2 regions of the Undibacterium sp. KW1 genome follow, and region 1 is predicted to be linked to the other one. Evidence: predicted binding sites of a transcription regulator. Region 1 holds the regulator's gene; the other holds the start of a gene.
The links. The regulator LexA, encoded in region 1, represses DNA repair genes until DNA is damaged. The targets are predictions, from matches to a motif close to ACTGTATNNNNATACAGT.
Positions count from the first base shown of each region.

Region 2: a site for LexA is predicted at 4,225-4,242, ahead of ruvA (Holliday junction branch migration protein RuvA). Genes of this name have one in related genera too.

Region 1 covers NZ_AP018439.1:2,168,513-2,178,284, forward strand. Annotated here, with positions in the region: gene tig (trigger factor) at 1-106, shown strand, start outside; gene clpP (ATP-dependent Clp endopeptidase proteolytic subunit ClpP) at 124-750, shown strand; gene clpX (ATP-dependent Clp protease ATP-binding subunit ClpX) at 1,019-2,284, shown strand; gene lon (endopeptidase La) at 2,522-4,942, shown strand; gene lexA (transcriptional repressor LexA) at 5,174-5,830, opposite strand; gene rpsF (30S ribosomal protein S6) at 6,095-6,463, shown strand; gene priB (primosomal replication protein N) at 6,491-6,790, shown strand; gene rpsR (30S ribosomal protein S18) at 6,800-7,084, shown strand; gene rplI (50S ribosomal protein L9) at 7,111-7,563, shown strand; gene UNDKW_RS09675 (replicative DNA helicase) at 7,730-9,118, shown strand; gene UNDKW_RS09680 (DUF47 domain-containing protein) at 9,270-9,772, shown strand, end outside.
Region 2 covers NZ_AP018439.1:5,312,043-5,321,814, reverse strand. Annotated here, with positions in the region: gene UNDKW_RS23930 (porin) at 358-1,419, shown strand; gene UNDKW_RS23925 (hypothetical protein) at 1,432-1,623, opposite strand; gene UNDKW_RS23920 (2-keto-4-pentenoate hydratase) at 1,680-2,504, opposite strand; gene ruvB (Holliday junction branch migration DNA helicase RuvB) at 2,555-3,625, opposite strand; gene ruvA (Holliday junction branch migration protein RuvA) at 3,629-4,210, opposite strand; gene ruvC (crossover junction endodeoxyribonuclease RuvC) at 4,335-4,877, opposite strand; partial or broken gene UNDKW_RS31240 (GIY-YIG nuclease family protein) at 5,151-5,372, opposite strand; gene purH (bifunctional phosphoribosylaminoimidazolecarboxamide formyltransferase/IMP cyclohydrolase) at 5,515-7,080, opposite strand; gene UNDKW_RS23895 (helix-turn-helix domain-containing protein) at 7,128-7,361, opposite strand; gene dusB (tRNA dihydrouridine synthase DusB) at 7,455-8,465, opposite strand; gene UNDKW_RS23885 (NAD(P)/FAD-dependent oxidoreductase) at 8,792-9,772, shown strand, end outside.

The DNA of each region.
Region 1 (9,772 bases):
CCTTGTATTAGAAGAAAACGTCGTTAACTATGTGTTGGGTAAAGCGAAAGTCACAGACAAAGTTCTGCCTTTCGACGAATTGATGGGTAACAACGCACAAGCGTGACAAATAAAGGAAAACACATGACAGGCATCATCCGTAATTCGGCACTGGACACAAACATGCTGGGCATGGTGCCTATGGTGATTGAGCAAAGCGGCAGGGGTGAGCGTTCATACGACATCTACTCACGCTTGCTCAAGGAGCGTGTGATTTTCCTGGTGGGTCCGGTCAATGATCAGACTGCCAATCTTGTTGTTGCGCAGTTGCTGTTTTTGGAAAGTGAAAATCCTGATAAGGATATTTCACTTTACATCAACTCTCCTGGTGGTTCGGTATCTGCTGGTATGGCGATTTTCGATACCATGGAGTTCATCAAGCCTGACGTATCTACCCTGTGTACCGGTATGGCGGCATCCATGGGGGCCTTTTTGCTGGCAGCAGGTGCCAAGGGCAAGCGCTTCTCTTTGCCAAATTCCCGTATCATGATTCATCAACCTCTGGGCGGCGCTCAAGGTCAGGCATCTGATATTGAAATTCAGGCACGTGAAATCCTGTATCTGCGTGAGCGCCTGAATGGCATACTGGCTGAAAAAACTGGCCGCAGCCTGGAGCAAATTGCCAAAGATACAGACCGTGATAATTTCATGTCAGCAGATGCTGCTGCGGAATATGGTCTGATCGATAAGGTGCTGGCGCATCGCGCTTAAATTCCCCAAGCACATTGCTTATCAAAAGAAAAACGCCTGTTCCATGATGGTCCGGGCGTTTTTTTATTCTGTTCTATAATGTCTCTTTGCTCCCCATTGTTGCATATTGATGTCATGACGAAAGACGTTTTTGCAGGTAATATGCAAGACCAAGAAACTGAGATTATTAATGTTTAATGTGCGTGACTGAGGCCTGAGTCCAGGCTCTGTCCAGCCAGCGTTTAATCATCAGTTTATAGATTAATTTTGTTTATTTCATATACGTATCATGCCCGATAAAAAATCCTCCAGCGGAGAAAAGTTGCTCTATTGCTCGTTTTGCGGCAAGAGTCAGCATGAGGTTAAAAAATTAATAGCTGGGCCATCCGTATTCATCTGCGACGAGTGTATCGATCTGTGCAATGACATCATTCGTGACGAAGTGTCCGAGATTGATAATATTGCCAGTGCGAAAACTGAGTTGCCTACACCACAGGAAATCACGGATTTGCTGGATCAGTACGTCATTGGTCAGTTGAATGCCAAGCGCATCCTGGCAGTGGCTGTATACAACCATTACAAGCGCCTCAAGCATCTCGGTAAAAAAGATGACGTTGAACTGGCAAAGAGCAATATTCTGCTGGTAGGTCCTACCGGCTCTGGCAAAACCTTGCTGGCGCAAACACTGGCACGCATGCTGAATGTGCCTTTCGTCATCGCCGATGCGACTACTCTGACTGAAGCTGGCTATGTTGGTGAAGACGTAGAAAACATCATCCAGAAATTGCTGCAAAATTGCAATTATGAGGTTGAACGCGCACAAAAAGGTATCGTCTATATCGATGAAATCGACAAGATTTCCCGTAAGTCTGATAATCCTTCGATTACCCGCGATGTGTCCGGTGAGGGTGTGCAACAGGCTTTGCTGAAACTGGTTGAAGGTACCATGGCGTCAGTGCCACCTCAAGGTGGCCGCAAGCATCCTAACCAGGATTTCATACAGATAGACACGACCAATATCATGTTCATCTGTGGTGGCGCATTTGATGGCCTGGCCAAGATCATTTCTGACCGTTCAGAGCGCAGTAGCATAGGTTTCTCTGCCAGCGTCAAGAGCCAGACTGAAAAGAGCGCCAGCGAGGTTATGCAGGATGCTGAGCCACAAGATCTGATCAAGTTCGGTCTCATTCCTGAACTGGTAGGTCGTTTGCCTGTGATTGCTACGCTGAATGAGCTGGATGAAGCAGCGCTGATACAAATTCTGGTAGAGCCTAAAAATGCCCTGATCAAGCAATATGCAAAATTGCTTGAGATGGAAGGTACTGAACTGGATATCCGCCCTGCAGCCTTGCAAGCGATTGCCAAGAAGGCCATTGCGCGTAAAACCGGTGCCCGTGGCCTGCGTTCCATCCTTGAGCATGCTCTGCTGGATGTCATGTATGACTTGCCTAGCCATCAAAATGTGGAAAAAGTTGTTATTGATGAAAATACCATTACCAATGGCGCCAAACCCTTGCTGATTTACCATGAGCAGCCAAAAGTATCTGGTGCCTGATGGCATTGTTTGCTGCGAAGTAACAAAAATGGGGACTTAGCTCCCCATTTTTATTTATTTTGCCTTGTTTTAATTTGATTCGAAGTACAATGGTTTAACCAAACGATTCTGGCTTCAATCGTAAAGCTACCCGGAGAAGCTCTCTGAGTGGCTTTTTTTATTGTTTTTTTCCAGAATGGGCTTGTGTTTCCGCCCAGTGCGCCAACATTGTTAACCAGTATTTATGAAAGGTGCGCCATGACGACTACTCTGATTACCGAACAAACCCAATTGCCGTTGTTGCCACTGCGTGATGTCGTTGTATTCCCGCACATGGTAATCCCCCTGTTTGTGGGCCGCCCCAAATCCATTAAAGCCCTGGAAGCCGCTATGGATCAGGGTAAAAGCATCATGCTTGCTGCCCAGAAAGCTGCTGCCAAGGATGAACCTTCGGCAGATGATATCTATGAAATTGGCTGTATCGCCAATATTCTGCAAATGCTGAAATTGCCAGACGGCACTGTCAAGGTGCTGGTCGAAGGTGCGCAACGTGCGCGGATCAGCAAGATCCATGATTCTGAATCGCATTTCTTTGCCGATTTGACACCGATCGCCGTCGATGAAGGTGACGAGTCAGAAGTGGAGGCCATGCGCCGTACTATCGTTCAGCAATTTGACCAGTACGTCAAACTGAACAAAAAAATTCCACCAGAAATCCTGGCTTCGTTGTCTGGCATTGATGACGCTGGTCGCCTGGCTGATACCATCGCCGCGCACCTGCCTCTGAAGCTGGAACAAAAACAAGTCATCCTGGAAATTTTCAGTGTGGCAAAACGTCTTGAGCATTTGCTCGGTCAACTCGAAGGTGAGCTTGATATCCTGCAAGTTGAGAAACGTATCCGTGGTCGCGTCAAGCGCCAGATGGAAAAATCCCAGCGTGAGTATTACCTGAACGAACAAGTCAAGGCGATACAGAAAGAGCTGGGCGAGGGTGAGGAAGGCGCGGATATTGACGAGCTGGAGAAAAAAATCCTGGCCGCCAAGATGCCTAAAGAAGCCCGCGACAAAGCACAGAATGAGTTGAAAAAGCTCAAGATGATGTCCCCGATGTCGGCAGAAGCGACTGTCGTGCGTAATTACATCGACACTATCGTCAATTTGCCATGGAAGAAAAAATCCAAGGTCAATAATGATTTGACGAATGCTGAAAAAGTATTGGAGGACGAACACTTTGGCCTCGATAAGGTCAAGGAACGCATCCTGGAATATCTTGCAGTACAACAGCGCGTCGACAAGTTGAAAGCGCCTATCCTGTGTCTGGTAGGTCCTCCAGGTGTGGGTAAAACCTCGCTGGGGCAATCCATCGCCCGCGCTACGAACCGCAAGTTTGTGCGTATGGCTCTGGGTGGTGTGCGTGATGAAGCAGAAATTCGCGGTCATCGCCGTACTTACATAGGCTCCATGCCAGGCAAGATTTTGCAAAGCCTGTCCAAGGTCGGTGTACGTAATCCATTATTCCTGCTGGATGAAGTCGACAAGATGGGTGCCGACTTCCGTGGTGATCCTTCATCGGCTTTGCTGGAGGTATTGGACCCTGAGCAAAATCACACTTTCTCGGATCACTATATCGAAGTCGATTTCGATTTGTCCGATGTGATGTTTGTAGCGACGTCCAACTCTTACAATATTCCGCCAGCATTGCTGGACAGGATGGAAGTGATACGTCTGTCGGGTTATACCGAAGATGAAAAGACCAGCATTGCCCAGCGTTATCTGTTGCCTAAACAAATCAAGAACAATGGTTTGAAAGAAGGCGAAATCACCGTTGCTGAAAGTGCAATACGCGACATTATTCGCTATTACACCCGAGAAGCAGGTGTGCGTTCGCTGGAAAGGGAAATCTCCAAAATTTGCCGCAAGGTAGTGAAAATGCTCTTGTTGAAAAAGACCGAGAAAAAAGCCACGGTCAATTCAAAAAATCTGGATAAATACCTGGGCGTACGTCGTTATGACTTTGGCGTTGCCGTTAAAGATAACCAGATTGGTCAGGTTGTCGGTCTGGCCTGGACTGAAGTGGGTGGCGATTTGCTGACCATAGAAGCCGTCGCCATGCCAGGTAAAGGTGGCGTCATCCGCACAGGTACACTGGGCGATGTCATGAAAGAATCCATCGAAGCAGCCCGCACAGTGGTACGCAGCCGCGCCAAACGTCTGGGTATCAAGGCGGATGTGTTCGAGAAGAGCGACATCCATATCCACGTACCAGAAGGTGCAACACCGAAAGATGGGCCATCTGCCGGTATTGCCATGACCACGGCTCTGGTGTCAGTATTTACTGGCATCCCGGTCCGTGCTGATGTTGCCATGACAGGTGAAATCACCTTGCGTGGTGAAGTATTGCCTATCGGTGGCCTAAAAGAGAAATTGCTGGCTGCTCATCGTGGTGGCATCAAAACAGTATTGATACCTGAGGAAAATGCCAAGGATCTGGCTGAGATCCCGGATAATGTCAAAAACAAACTGGAAATCATCCCGGTACGCTGGATAGACAAGGTCCTGGAAATTGCACTGGAAACTCAGCCTGTTCCTTTGGTGGATGAGCCTGTTTCTGTGGCGGCTGCAACGCCGGCTACAGCGCCGACGGAAACTCCTGCAGACACGACGGTTGTTAAGCACTAAGTTTTTGAAGTAACAGCTCGTTGCTCTGAAATGAAAAACGTCCGGGACATCCGGACGTTTTTTTATGCCTGCTGCTTTTTAATCATTCATGGTGTGTACGCTTATTGGTAAAGGCTGGGAAAGCAGAGAGTGACTTACCAGCAGGCAGAAACAAATAAGCTTGAGAAATAAGCTTGAGATTCTGCCCGGGCGTGAAGTAAACGAGAGGGTAAAATCACGCCCGGGCTGACCTCAAACCCAGTTGCGCATGAGGCCGACAGCCAGACCTTCCAGCGCGAAATCTTCTTCCGAGTCGCCAATCTTGATGACAGGATAATCCGGGTTCTCTGGCATCAGTTCTATCAGGCTGCCAGTTTTTTTATAGCGCTTGACGGTCACATCATCACCCAGGCGCGCAACCACGATCTGGCCATTGCGGGCACTGTCAGCCTTTTTGACGGCCAGCAAGTCACCGTCAAATATGCCAGCATCGCGCATGGACATGCCGCGCACCTTCAGTAAAAAATCTGGCTTGGCAGAAAACAGGGCAGGATCTACGTGGTAAGTGGATTCTATATGTTCACTGGCCAGTATCGGGGAGCCAGCGGCAACGCGGCCAACCAGTGGCAGGGCAAGTTGCAATAGAGCGGGGTGAGGCAAGGCCAGTTGCTTGCCTGTGATATGGCTGGACAACTCTGACTCCAGCAGGCGTATGCCGCGTGAAGTACCTGCCGCAATTTCTATGACGCCTTTTCGTGCCAGAGCTTGCAGATGTTCTTCTGCCGCATTGGTGGAGCGAAACCCCAGTTCTGTCGCAATCTCGGCCCGGGTAGGGGGAAATCCCGTGTTTTGAATGGCGTCTTTGATCAGGTTCAGGATTTGTTCCTGGCGGGAAGTGAGTTTGAGCATGGCGTTTTCTAGTGTTAAGGTGCTGTATATACAAGCAGTCTGTATTTTTATACAGTAAAGCTGAATATGCAAGTCAAAATGACCGTAATTACTGAGAAATCTGAAAAAATACCTCACTTACGATGAGGAATTGGCAGATAAATTGCCTAAGTCACTGATCTAATTGATCAATATGAAAAACTGGGTTATTATTATCGGCTTTCCTCTTCCCGCACTCGTCTTGACGCCGAGGCGGGCTATTTTTATTGTCCACAAGGAGAATATATGCGTCATTATGAAATCGTATTTATCGTACATCCAGATCAGAGCGAGCAAGTTCCTGCAATGATCGAGCGCTACAAGGCAAGTGTTGTAGCCCGTGGTGGTCAAATCCACCGCGTTGAAGACTGGGGCCGTCGTCAACTGGCTTACATGATTCAAAAACTGGCGAAAGCGCACTACGTTTGCATGAACATCGAATGCGATGCTGAAACTCTGCTCGAGTTGGAAACAGCATTCAAATTCAATGATGCTGTCTTGCGTCACCTGACAGTCAAATTGAAAAAAGCAGAAACAACACCTTCTCCTATGATGAAAGCTGTTCAGAAAGAAGATGCTGCAAAAGCGCAACGTGTTGAAGCACCTGCTGCTTAATAATTGACAAAGGTCGCGTAAAAAATAGTGAATCAGCTGAAGCTCGTAGCCCGGATTGTGGAAAAAAGCGCATTGCGCTACACCCCGGCCGGTATTCCGATAGCTTCTGCTACCTTGATGCATAGTTCAGAAACTCGTGAGGCGAACACTGTCCGCCAGGTCGAGTTTGAGATTTCTGCGATGGCTGCTGGTGAAATATCCCGGCGTTTTACAGAAATTGCCCTGGAACAGCCCATGGAATTCACCGGTTTTTTAGCGCGCAAAAATCGCAATAGCAAAAGTCTCGTTTTTCATATCACTGAATTCGGGACACATTTACTAGATTAGGAGCCAAAAATGGCATTCGGTAAAAAATTCGACAAAAGCAAATTGAAGCAAAAGCGTCAACAACAAAACCCTTTGTTCAAGCGCAAAAAATTCTGCCGCTTCACAGCAGCACATGTAGAAAAAGTTGACTACAAAGACATCGACACACTGAAAGATTTCGTGCAAGAAAACGGCAAAATCATGCCAGCACGTTTGACCGGTACAAAAGCGCTGTATCAACGTCAAGTTGACACTGCAATCAAACGTGCACGTTACCTCGCGTTGCTGCCATACACTGATTTGCACACAGCGTAATTGACGACAAGGTAAAGGAGAAAAATATGCAAGTTATTCTGTTGGATAAAGTCGTTAATCTCGGCAATCTGGGTGATGTAGTTCGCGTAAAAGACGGCTATGCACGTAACTTTTTGATTCCACAACGTATGGCTCGTCGTGCTACGACAGCTGCAGTTGCTGAATTCGAAGCTAAACGCGCTGAACTGGAAAAAGCAGCAGCAGCCAAATTGGCAGCAGCTCAAGCTCAAGGCGAAAAACTGTCCGGTCTGACCGTGCAAATCACACAAAAAGCGGGTGTAGATGGCCGTTTGTTTGGTTCAGTTACTAATGCTGATATCGCTGAAGCCCTGACTAAACAAGGTTTTGCGGTAGAAAAAGCACAAGTGCGTTTGCCACAAGGTCCATTGAAGATCGCTGGCGATCACAGTGTTTCCGTTGCTCTGCACACTGATGTAGTAGTTGACGTTATCGTTGCTGTATTGGGCGAACACGCTTAATTTGCTTTCTTGGCAAATTCAAAAAAGCCGGGTTTTCCCGGCTTTTTTTATGTGGATGGCCGAATTTTGAGCGATTTCGCTATTTGTCACAAACTTGTCACAAACTGGTTCATTTCTCCATGCTGGGACGTTCTGATAGTCTGATTTAACGGTTATAATGCGCGCCATGAAAGCTGGTTCTGATCCTCAACTTGATGCCTTGCGTGTCCCCCCTCATTCCATAGAAGCAGAGCAATCTGTTCTCGGAGGTTTGCTGCTTGATAATGCCGCCTGGGATCGTATCGCTGACTTCATCAACGAAGAAGATTTTTATCGTTATGACCACAGGATTATTTTCCAGTGCATGGTCAAATTGATCAATTCTTCCCGTCCTGCTGACGTCATCACTGTGTATGAAGCCCTGAATGGCATGGGCAAGGCAGAAGACGCCGGTGGCCTTACCTACCTCAACGCGCTCGCGCAGAATACGCCTTCGGCTGCGAATATACGCCGCTATGCAGAGATCGTGCGTGACCGTGGTGTCTTGCGCAAGCTGATTACCGTGGCAGATGAGATCTCAGGGGACGCCTTTAACCCGCAAGGGAAAGAGGTCAAGCAAATGCTGGACGCGGCGGAATCCAAGATTTTTGCCATCGCCGAAGAGGGCGCGCGTGGAGCACAAGGTTTCCAGGCCATCCAGCCCTTGCTGACACAAGTCGTTGAACGCATTGATGAATTGTACAACCGCGACAACCAGAACGATATTACCGGTGTGCCTACCGGTTTTGTTGATCTGGACAAAATGACTTCAGGTTTGCAGCCAGGTGATCTGATCATTGTGGCGGGACGTCCATCCATGGGTAAAACTGCCTTCTCGCTGAATATAGGTGAGAACGTGGCCATAGACAGTGGCTTGCCAGTCGCCGTGTTCTCCATGGAGATGGGTGGCGCCCAGTTGGCCATGCGTATGCTGGGTTCGGTAGGTCGTCTGGATCAAAGCCGCCTGCGGGTCGGCAAGCTGACTGATGAAGACTGGCCCCGCCTGACGCATGCGATACAAAAAATGAATGATGCGCAGTTGTACATTGATGAAACACCAGCGTTGAGTTCTATTGAATTGCGTGCCCGATCACGCCGCCTGGCGCGCCAGTGTGGCAAACTGGGTTTGGTGATAGTCGATTACTTGCAATTGATGTCAGCCAATAATGCCGGTGAAAACCGTGCGACCGAGATTTCTGAAATTTCCCGTAACTTGAAGGGCTTGGCAAAAGAACTGCATTGTCCAGTGATTGCCTTATCCCAGTTGAACCGCTCCCTGGAACAAAGGCCAAATAAACGTCCTGTCATGTCTGACTTGCGTGAATCTGGTGCGATTGAACAGGATGCTGACGTCATCATCTTTTTGTATCGTGACCAGGTATACAACCCGGATTCACCGGACAAGGGGACGGCAGAAATCATTATTGGTAAGCAGCGTAACGGCCCCATTGGTAGCGTGCGTCTGACTTTTCTGGGTGAATACACCAAATTCGATAACTATGTCGGTCATTTGTCCGTGTTTGGTGATAACGAATAATATTGAAAAAAGTATGAACTGATATTGATTGCTTGGTAGAGACGAAGTGGTGTTGTAAAGACTTAAAAGTAGAACAGTGTTGCCAGGCATGTTTGTATGCATGCACTTTCCTGGACAATTCTAGAAATCTTATATTTTCAGTGAGAATAAAATGTTTGGACGCTTGATGCCCACCGAGGGCAAATTTTTTGAACTCTTCAATCAACATGCTGAGTTATGTGTCAAAGGCTCCAAGGAAATGGTTGCCCTGATGACGAACTTTGATGACCTGGAGATCCGTGTTCACGCGATAGAGAGCATAGAAAAACAGGCTGATACTGTCACTTACAACACGATAGAATTGTTGCACAAAACCTTCATCACACCACTGGACCGTGATGACATCCACAAACTGATCACACGGATGGATGATATTCTGGATTTGCTGGAAGATGCGGGCCAGACCATCTCCCTGTACGATATCCGTGAAATCACACCAGAAGCCAAGCGCCTTGCTGAACTTTGCCTGGGTTGTGCCGAGAAAGTGAAGGCAGCCGTAGCCTTGCTGCACAACATGGATAATTCCCGCGAAATTCTGGCACTGTGCGAAGAAATCGACCGCCTGGAATCAGACGCTGACCATGTCATGCGCGCTGCCATGTCCAAACTGTTCCG
Region 2 (9,772 bases), 3.1 Mb from region 1:
AAAGGTCGCCGAAGGCGACCTTTGCAATTTTGTTTTTGTTTCATTTTCATTGGTAATAATGTAATTTTTCAGCACTTGTCCGGCATTATCGATGTTAATTAAATAGCATTTAAATTATTGCTTTTAAGGTAACTTTTGTTGCTTATTCGAGACAAAACACCCCCATATTCCCTCCAAAAGCCGATTTAGCTTGGCTGCCTGACACCATTTTTGGTCAAATACGTTAACTTCTTTTTAGCTGTCTTGTCGGTTCTTAAGTATTTGCGCTCTTCGTGCAATCAATGTTTTGGCTCTGTTTTGCGCGAACTGTGCTTAATGTAGTTCAATATCAATGTGAAATCCTTTGGAGAAATATCAATGAAAAAATCACTCATCGCTCTGTCAGTTTTGGCTGCTGTTGCTGGTACAGCGCAAGCTCAATCTTCCGTCACTATCTACGGTGTAGTTGATATGGCTTTGCAACATCAAAACACTGGCGATCCTGCTGGCTCCACACTGGGTCTGGATAGTGGTATTCAATCCGGTTCCCGTCTGGGCTTCAAAGGTTCTGAAGACCTGGGTGGCGGTCTGAAAGCAAATTTCCAATTGGAAATGGGTATCAATGCTGATACAGGTAGCTCCGCTCAAGGTGGCCGTGCATTCGGTCGTCAAGCTTTCGTAGGTTTGTCTGGTGACTTCGGTGGGATTAACTTCGGCCGTCAATACACACCAGCATTCGTTGCTATCGACAGCTTCGATCCATTCAGCACTGGTATCACTAGCGGTACAGCAGGTAGCGGCACATCCGGTCTGGGCGCTGCAGCTTACTTCGACCACGGTGGCGTTCGTATCAACAACTCCGCTGTCTATAACACAACTAACCTGGGCGGTTTCGTAGGTACTCTGGCTTATGGTTTCGGTGAAGTTGCTGGTAATACAACAGCTGGCCGTTACATCGGTTTCTCCGGCGCTTACACTGCTGGTCCTCTGTTTGCTGAACTGGCATACAGCAATGCGCAAAATGCTGCTGGTACTAATGCAACCAAGAGCTACTTGCTGGCTGGTACATACAACTTTGACGTAGTTACAGCACACGCTGCTTTCTCCTCTATCAAAGATGATGGCGTAGGCGCAGCAGCTCTGGATCGTCGCGTATGGTTGCTGGGTGCGACAGTGCCAGTTGGTTCTGGTAATATCATCGCCAGCTACATCCGTTCCACTAACCAAAACAGCTTGTTGAAAGCTGCTAACGGTACACAATTGGCTCTGGGTTACACATACTCTCTGTCCAAGCGTACTAACCTGTATACTTCGATCTCCCGCGCAAGCAACGATGCAAACATCAACCTGGGTAGCGCTGATTCTTCAGCAACTTTCCACCCAGTACCTAACGGCGCTGATGTACGTTTGGTTAACGTTGGTATCCGTCACAAGTTCTAATTTAATGCTGACTTAGGTCAGTTTTAAAAAGAGCCTGGCAAGATTGAGAAGGCACTCCCGGTGAGTGCTTTCTCTTTTCGCGTTTGCTTTGTGAAGTGTTTCAAACAATGCTGGCAGCGGCTGCCAGGCTGAATTGCCAGTAAAGTTTATGCGTTTCTGAAAAAAGAAAAAGGCTGACATGCGATAAATGTCAGCCTTTTTCATTCAGACAGCCAGTGTTTCACAGAGGTTGCCGCCATAGTATCTGATGTTTGGTTGTTTTAAGCAAAACTGACACTCAGGCCCGGTAATGGGATACCAGAGAAAGCAGTCCCCCAGGTTTGCCCGGCCTGTACCGGGTAAGCATCAGTCCAGGTGCCGGTGGTGATGATTTCACCCGCGTGCAAAGCTGGGAATTGCGGTTGCTTCTGCAGCAGGCCATGCAGGTGCCAGATCGCATGCAAGGGGCTGTCCAATACATTGCTGCCATAACCCGCGCTTAGCAAAGTACCGTCGCAAGACAGTGAGACGCTGGCATTGGCCAGCAGCTCAGCCAGATGCTGGCGACTGGCACTCGACAAGATGCGCGGTTCACCGATCAGCAGGGTGCCGTGCAGGCCAAGTGCAGCTATCGCATCGGCAGCCTCAAACTTCCAGTCGGGGTAGGGGCTGACGACGATCTCTATGCCATGTGCCATCCATTCCAGGCAATCTGCCAGCTCTTCTATGCAGGCATCTGCAGCAGGTGTCCTGCCGAGCTTGAATACCACTTCCGGCTCTATACGTGGCTGCAAGGCACCTGTCAGGCTTTGATAAGCATGGCTGTCTTCTACATAGCGCACCGTGCTGTCAAACAGGCTGCTCCAGATAGGTTCGCGTATGGCGGCTTTTTCGCCATACTTGGTCCACAGTTTGCGATTGGTGAAGCCCAGTTTGCGACCTATGTGCACTTCGCCTTCGGAGGCACGTATGGTGTCGGATGCTTTGGCGATTTCATACGCATCGTGAATGCTTAAATCAAATTGCGAGCTCAGGGGGCTCAAGTGCTGGGTGCGTGCTCTTGCCTCAAGGAAGGTATAGGCATGCTGTTCGGCTAGTAAGGACATGGCATCAAGTTTGGTTGGATTGAGCACAAACTATGGAGAAGGTCGGAGTATTAGCCACCGCCCCATAAGTCACCGTTGTTGCCCGATCTGGGCATGGTTACGCCAAAATGTTCATAGGCGGACGGGGTTGCTATCCGGCCTCTGGGCGTGCGTTGCAAAAAACCTTGTTGTATCAGATAGGGTTCGAGTACATCTTCAATGGTGTCGCGTTCTTCGCCTATGGCGGCGGCAACATTGTCCAGTCCTACCGGGCCACCACCAAATTTAAAGAGGATGGCTTCCAGCAGTTTTCTGTCCATGAGGTCAAAGCCAACGGCATCGACATCCAGCATTTTCAGGGCCGCATCAGCAATACCCTTGGTGATTTCACCATTACCCTTGACCTCGGCATAGTCACGGACACGTCGCAACAGACGATTGGCAATCCGCGGTGTGCCACGTGCCCGCTTGGCAATTTCACGCGCACCATCCGCCTGTATCGGTGCGCCCAGCAACGATGCGGAGCGGGTCACGATCTTGGTCAATTCTTCCGGTGTATAAAATTCCAGCCGGGCGACGATACCAAAGCGGTCACGCAGCGGATTGGTCAGCATACCGGCGCGGGTGGTGGCGCCAACCAGGGTAAAAGGCTGCAAATCCAGCTTCACCGAGCGGGCTGCCGGGCCTTCGCCTATCATGATGTCGATCTGGTAGTCTTCCAGTGCCGGGTATAAAATCTCTTCTACGACAGGCGACAGGCGATGTATCTCATCGATGAAGAGCACATCATTGGCTTCCAGATTTGTCAGCAAGGCAGCCAGATCACCAGCTCGCTCCAGCACAGGGCCAGAAGTCTGGCGCAGGTTGACACCCATCTCGCGGGCAATGATATGAGCCAGCGTGGTTTTACCCAGGCCCGGCGGGCCAAACAGCAAGGTGTGATCAAGCGCTTCACTACGCTGCCTGGCTGCTGTAATGAAAATCTCCAGCTGGCCACGTATTTTTTCCTGGCCCACATATTCATCAAGTTGCTTGGGGCGCAGGGCGCGTTCTATCGCTTCTTCATTGGGCGAGCTGGGCGTGGCCGAGATAATGCGTGGCTCGCTGAAGTTGGAAGAAAGATTGTCAGTCTGTATCGTCATCGCTTAACCCTTGGACAAGGCTTTCAATGCCAGTTTGATGCCATCGGATACGCCACTGCCAGCAGGCACGGATTTCATCGCCAGCAAGGCTTCCTTGTCAGAATAACCCAGAGCCAGCAAGGCGTTCAGGATGTCGGCGCTATGATCACCTGCAGCCAGTGCCGCAGTCGCAGTGCCCAGATCTGCACCGAGTTTGCCCTTCAGCTCGAGCAATAATCTTTCAGCAGTTTTCTTGCCTATGCCGGGCACGCGGGTCAGACGTCCGGCTTCCTGCAGCGTAATCGCCTGCGCCAGATCGGCTACCGACATGCCGGACAATATGGAGAGCGCAGTGCGGGCGCCAACACCGCTGATCTTGATCAATTGCTTGAACGTCGTGCGTTCTTCAGCCGTGCCAAAACCAAACAGTACATGGGCATCTTCGCGTATAGCCAGATGCGTCAGCAAGACCACTTTTTCACCCAGATGCGGCAGGTTATAGAAAGTGCTCATGGGCACGTCGACTTCATAGCCTACGCCCTGGCAATCGACCAGCAATTGCGGAGGATTCTTTTCTATCAGAGTGCCTGCAATGCGACCTATCATGAGACTGCTTTCATACTGTATGAATAAGCAGTGATAGTAAACGATTCTTGTGCGTTTGACGAGGTAAATGCGGGGAAATTATATGGATATTGCGATACTGCAATGTAGCGAGTTCCGCCAGAAGTTAACCGACCAGACGCCCGCCCTTGACACGCAAGCCCTTCTTGGCCAGTCCCGGTGCAATCGCACCCAGGGTCGCCAGTGTATCGCCACTATGTGCGTGGCAGATAGCGACGCCCAGCGCATCTGCCGCATCACTGCCGGGCAGGCCGGACAAGGCCAGCAGACGTTGCACCATGTCCTGTACCTGTTCCTTCTTGGCGCGGCCATGGCCAACTACGCCTTGCTTGACCTGTAGCGCTGTGTATTCTGACACCGCCAGGTCAGCAGCTACCAGCGCGCAGATTGCCGCACCCCTCGCTTGCCCCAGCAACAGGGTGGATTGCGGATTGACGTTCACAAAGACTTTTTCTATCGCTGCACAGTCTGGCTGGTAAGTGCGTACTATTTCTGACACGCCTGACAATATCGTCTTCAAGCGTTCTGGCAAAGTTCCATCGACGGTTTTGATGGTGCCTGAGGCAATATACGTCAGCTTGCTACCCTGTTTATGGATGACGCCAAAACCGGTGGTACGCAAGCCGGGGTCTATGCCTAGGATTTTCATGGATTCTTTGTGGATATCGGTGAGCTGGTACTGGTGTTGCTGAGCGGGTCTTGCTGGGCAGTATAGCGTATCAGCCTGGATTTTTATTTGTTGCTATGTGAGTGGGTGATTACTTTTGTTTATTGTTATATGTGATTGATACGTGTCGCGTGCCGACTTGCTGCACATTTGCGGATGGTATTCGTGAACAAGCAATGCCGCTAGGTTCCATCCTTCGCTGGAGCGACGTCAAGACTGGTTGCGGCACGTCAGCGGAAAAGAGCTTGGTGAGATTCAAACAATATCCAAATACAATTCCCGCCAGTAGGGATTGGTTTCTTCAATTAACCTGATCTTCCATTCCCGCTTCCAGGCCTTGATCTGCTTTTTACGCTGAATGGCCGAAAGAATTGAATCGACCTGTTCAAACCAGACCAGTTGATAAACCCTATGCCGGGAAGTAAAACTGCCGACGAAACCGTTCTTATGCTGATAAACACGAGCTATCAAATCGCTGGTAACACCAACTTATGGAGGCACTGGCAAGAATATAGACGTAAGCCATAAAGGCGAGAATGCAGAATGAAAAACGGCTCTGCTTGAACAGAGCCGTTTTAAACAGAGTCGCTAGTGGATCAATACCGCATCAATATCATTATCAATGGCGGAAATGACGTGTACCGGTATAAACCATCACGACACCACGTTCATCCGCAGCATCAATCACTTCCTGGTCACGCATGGAGCCACCCGGGTGGATCACACAAGTCGCACCAGCATCGACGACCACATCCAGACCATCACGGAACGGGAAGAAGGCGTCAGACGCGACGGCAGAACCAGTCAAAGTCAAACCAGCATTCTGTGCCTTGATGGACGCGATGCGGGCCGAGTCTATGCGGCTCATCTGGCCAGCGCCTACACCCAGTGTCATGCCATTGCCGCAGAAAACAATTGCATTTGATTTGACATACTTTGCCACGCGCCAGGCGAACATCATATCAGCCATTTGCTGTGGAGTTGGCTGCAGTTTAGAGACGACGCGCAGTTCTTCCTGCAAGACGTTTTTGGCATCCGGTGCCTGTACCAGCAAGCCACCGCCTACGCGTTTCATGTCATACAGATTGAAGCCATTGCCCAGAGAAATTTCCAGCAGACGTACGTTTTGTTTTGCAGCGAAAATCTGTTTCGCTTCGGCAGTGAACGATGGTGCGATCAGCACTTCAACGAATTGCTTGGCGACGATTTCAGCAGCCTTGCCATCAAGTTCGCGGTTGAAGGCGATGATGCCGCCAAATGCAGAAGTCGGGTCAGTCTGCAAAGCCTTGCTATAAGATTCAAGCGGTGTCGCCCCCAGGGCTACGCCGCAAGGATTGGCATGCTTGACGATGACGCAGGCAGATTCAGCAAAAGACTTCACGCATTCCCATGCGGCATCGGCATCGGCTATATTGTTGTAAGACAGTTCCTTGCCTTGCAATTGCTTGTAGTTGGCCAGCGAGCCTTCGAGAGACTTCAGGTCGCGATAAAAGGCGGCTGACTGATGCGGGTTCTCACCGTAACGCATTTCCTGCACTTTTTCAAAATGCAGGTTCAGGGTTTGTGGATAAGCGCTGCGTGTGGTGTGCGCCTTGTCTTCACCCAGGCTGGTCAGGTAATTGGTGATGGCGCCATCGTATTGTGCTGTGTGAGCAAATACTTTTTTCGCCAGCGTGAACTTGGTGTCGTAGCTGACGACGTTCTGATTTGCCTTCATCTCTGCCAGTACAACGGCATAATCAGACGGATCAACAATGACGGTCACGTCCTTGTGGTTCTTGGCAGAAGAACGCAACATGGTCGGGCCGCCGATGTCGATATTTTCTATCGCATCTTCGAGTGAACATTCACCCTTGGCGACAGTTTGCTGGAACGGGTACAGGTTGACCACCACCATATCGATGGTAGGGATGCCGTGCTGCTCCAGTGCTGCCACATGTTCAGGAAAATCACGGCGTGCCAAAATACCGCCATGCACTTTAGGGTGCAGGGTCTTGACACGGCCATCGAGCATCTCAGGGAAGCCGGTGTAGTCAGCCACTTCGGTAACAGGCAGGCCATTGTCAGCCAATAACTTGGCTGTGCCACCCGTAGACAAGAGCTTGACACCGAGTGCAGACAATTCACGTGCAAATTCGAGCACACCGGTCTTGTCGGAGACGGAAATGAGGGCTTGTTTGATCATGATTTTTGATGTGAGTAAGGAAATCGGTGTCAAGCCTCGCGGATGGATTAAAGCAAACCGTGTTGCTGCAATTTCTTGCGCAAGGTATTCCGGTTAATGCCCAACATATCGGCGGCTTGTGACTGGTTGCTCGATGCGCGCGTCATGACCATTTCCAGCATAGGTTTTTCAACGGCTAACACGACCATGTCGTAAATATTGGAGGCAGGTTGCTCGCCCAGGTCACGGAAATATTTTTCCAGATTTTTGTGGACGGCGTCTTGAATGCTATCTTTGCTCATGCTGTTTTTATCACTGTTCGGTTAAGCCAGGCGGCGGGTAGTCCATGCTTCATGGACGGCAAGACAAATTGGTTTTTGTGAAAGTGCTTTGTCTTATGCTGCCAGTTTTTCTTCAAAGGGGCGGTATTGTAACCGCTCCCCAGCCATGTGATCAAAAAAACTGCTGACGGCGGCAAGTTGTTCATCACAATCCGTCAGTAAGTTCATTTGTTGCCGGAAATCTTCACCACCTACCAGGTCCTGCACATACCAGCCTATATGTTTGCGTGCCGTTCGTACGCCAAGGTAGTCACCATAGAAGGCATAGTGCGCTTTCAAATGGGCATCCATGAGTTCACGAACTTCCGAAATCAGTGGGGCAGGTAAATGCTCGCCGGTATTGAGGAAATGGGCGATCTCGCGAAAGATCCACGGTCGGCCTTGCGCCGCCCGCCCTATCATGATGGCGTCCGCACCGGTGGCCTCCAGTACATATTTGGCTTTTTCCGGTGTCGTGATGTCGCCATTGGCAACTACGGGGATATTGACTGCGGCCTTGACGGCAGCAATGGTCTCATATTCGGCATCACCCTTATAGCCATCGGCACGGGTACGTCCATGCAGGGTCAGCATTTGTATGCCAGCCGCTTCTGCCATGCGGGCAATGTTCAGGGCATTTTTATTGGCCCTGTCCCAGCCTGTACGGAACTTGAGTGTGACCGGCACATCGACTGCGCCGACCACCGCATCCAGTATCTGCCCGACCAGGCTTTCATGCTGCAACAAGGCAGAACCACACCAGGCATTACAGACCTTTTTAACCGGGCAACCCATGTTGATATCGATGATTTGCGCACCTTTATCAACATTGTGTTTGGCACATTCAGCCAGCATCTGTGGGTCTGCACCGGCAATCTGCACGGCCTTGGGTTCCATTTCGCCTTCATGGTTGGTACGGCGCGTGGATTTTTCTGTTTCCCAGAGTTTGGGATTGGAGGCCGCCATTTCAGACACGGCATAACCCGCACCCAGTTCTTTGCACAACTGACGGAAAGGTCTGTCAGTCACACCAGCCATGGGAGCAACAAAAATATTATTACGCAGCACGTAAGAGCCGATTTGCACGATCAGGGAAGGGGGAAATTCGAAGAAGCGCTATTCTACCTGAATCCTGCCTAAATATTCGGCAAATTCGTTACCACTCGTAAGGAATATTTTTATCTATATGACATGCGCTGGCGATAGTATAAATCTGGATAAATTGTCAGTCTTTTAGACTTGCATTTCTAAATTACTGTAGTAGGCGGGATATCAACCACGAGCTGACGGCATGTGTGTATACTCTATCTGCCATTTGTCATATTGACTCCTGACAAAAGTCCATTCCCGTGGACCCGGTATTTGCTTGACCGGCACCAAGGGAATACATTTTTAATATACAGGGAGTCGTCGTGAACACGCAAAACAAGGAGGCAGTGCATAGAATTACCATCGTTGGCGGTGGTGCGGGCGGGCTGGAACTGGCGGTTCGCCTGGGTAAGAAATTAGGTAAACGCGGCAAAGCCGTCATTACGCTGGTCGATGCCAGCCGCACCCATTTGTGGAAACCTTTATTGCATCAGGTGGCCGCAGGCACCCTCGACAGCCATGCTGACGAGCGCGAATACTTTGCCCTGGCCAGATCAAATCATTTTGATTTCCGTTTGGGGCGTATGGATGGTCTCTCACGTGACAAAAAAGAAATTTATCTCGCCCCTACGCTGGATGAGAATGGCATAGAGTTGTTGCCACGCCAGGCCATACCCTATGACAGTCTGGTCATCGCCCTGGGTAGCCAGACCAATGATTTTGGTACGCCCGGTGCGCGTGAGAACAGCATCATGCTGGATTCCCTGGCGGCGGCTGAACGCTTCCATCAAAAACTCATCAATTGCTGCCTGCGTGCGCAGACACAGGACCAGGTTGCTGGTGAAGGGCGCTTTACCGTCACTATCATAGGTGGTGGTGCTACCGGGGTAGAACTGGCGGCTGAACTGCACATGACCACCAAAATCCTGTCCAGCTATGGACTGGTCAACTTTCATCCTGAAAAAGATTTAAAGATAGTTATTGTCGATGCCTCGCCACGGTTGCTGCAAATGTTGCCTGAGCGCCTGTCAGAATCTGTCGTCCGAGAATTGCGCAGCATCGCCATCGAAGTGCATACCAATGAAAAAGTGGTGGAAGTCTCCAAGGCGGGCGTGCAAATGGCCAGCGGTAAATTCATCCCTAGCGGCATCGTCGTATGGGCAGCCGGTATCAAGGCCCCTGAGTTTTTGAAAGACCTCGATGGACTGGAATGCAACCGCATTAACCAACTGGTGGTTAACCGCATGCTGCAAACCACACGTGACCCGGCCATTTTTGCCCTCGGTGATTGCTGTGCCTGCCCG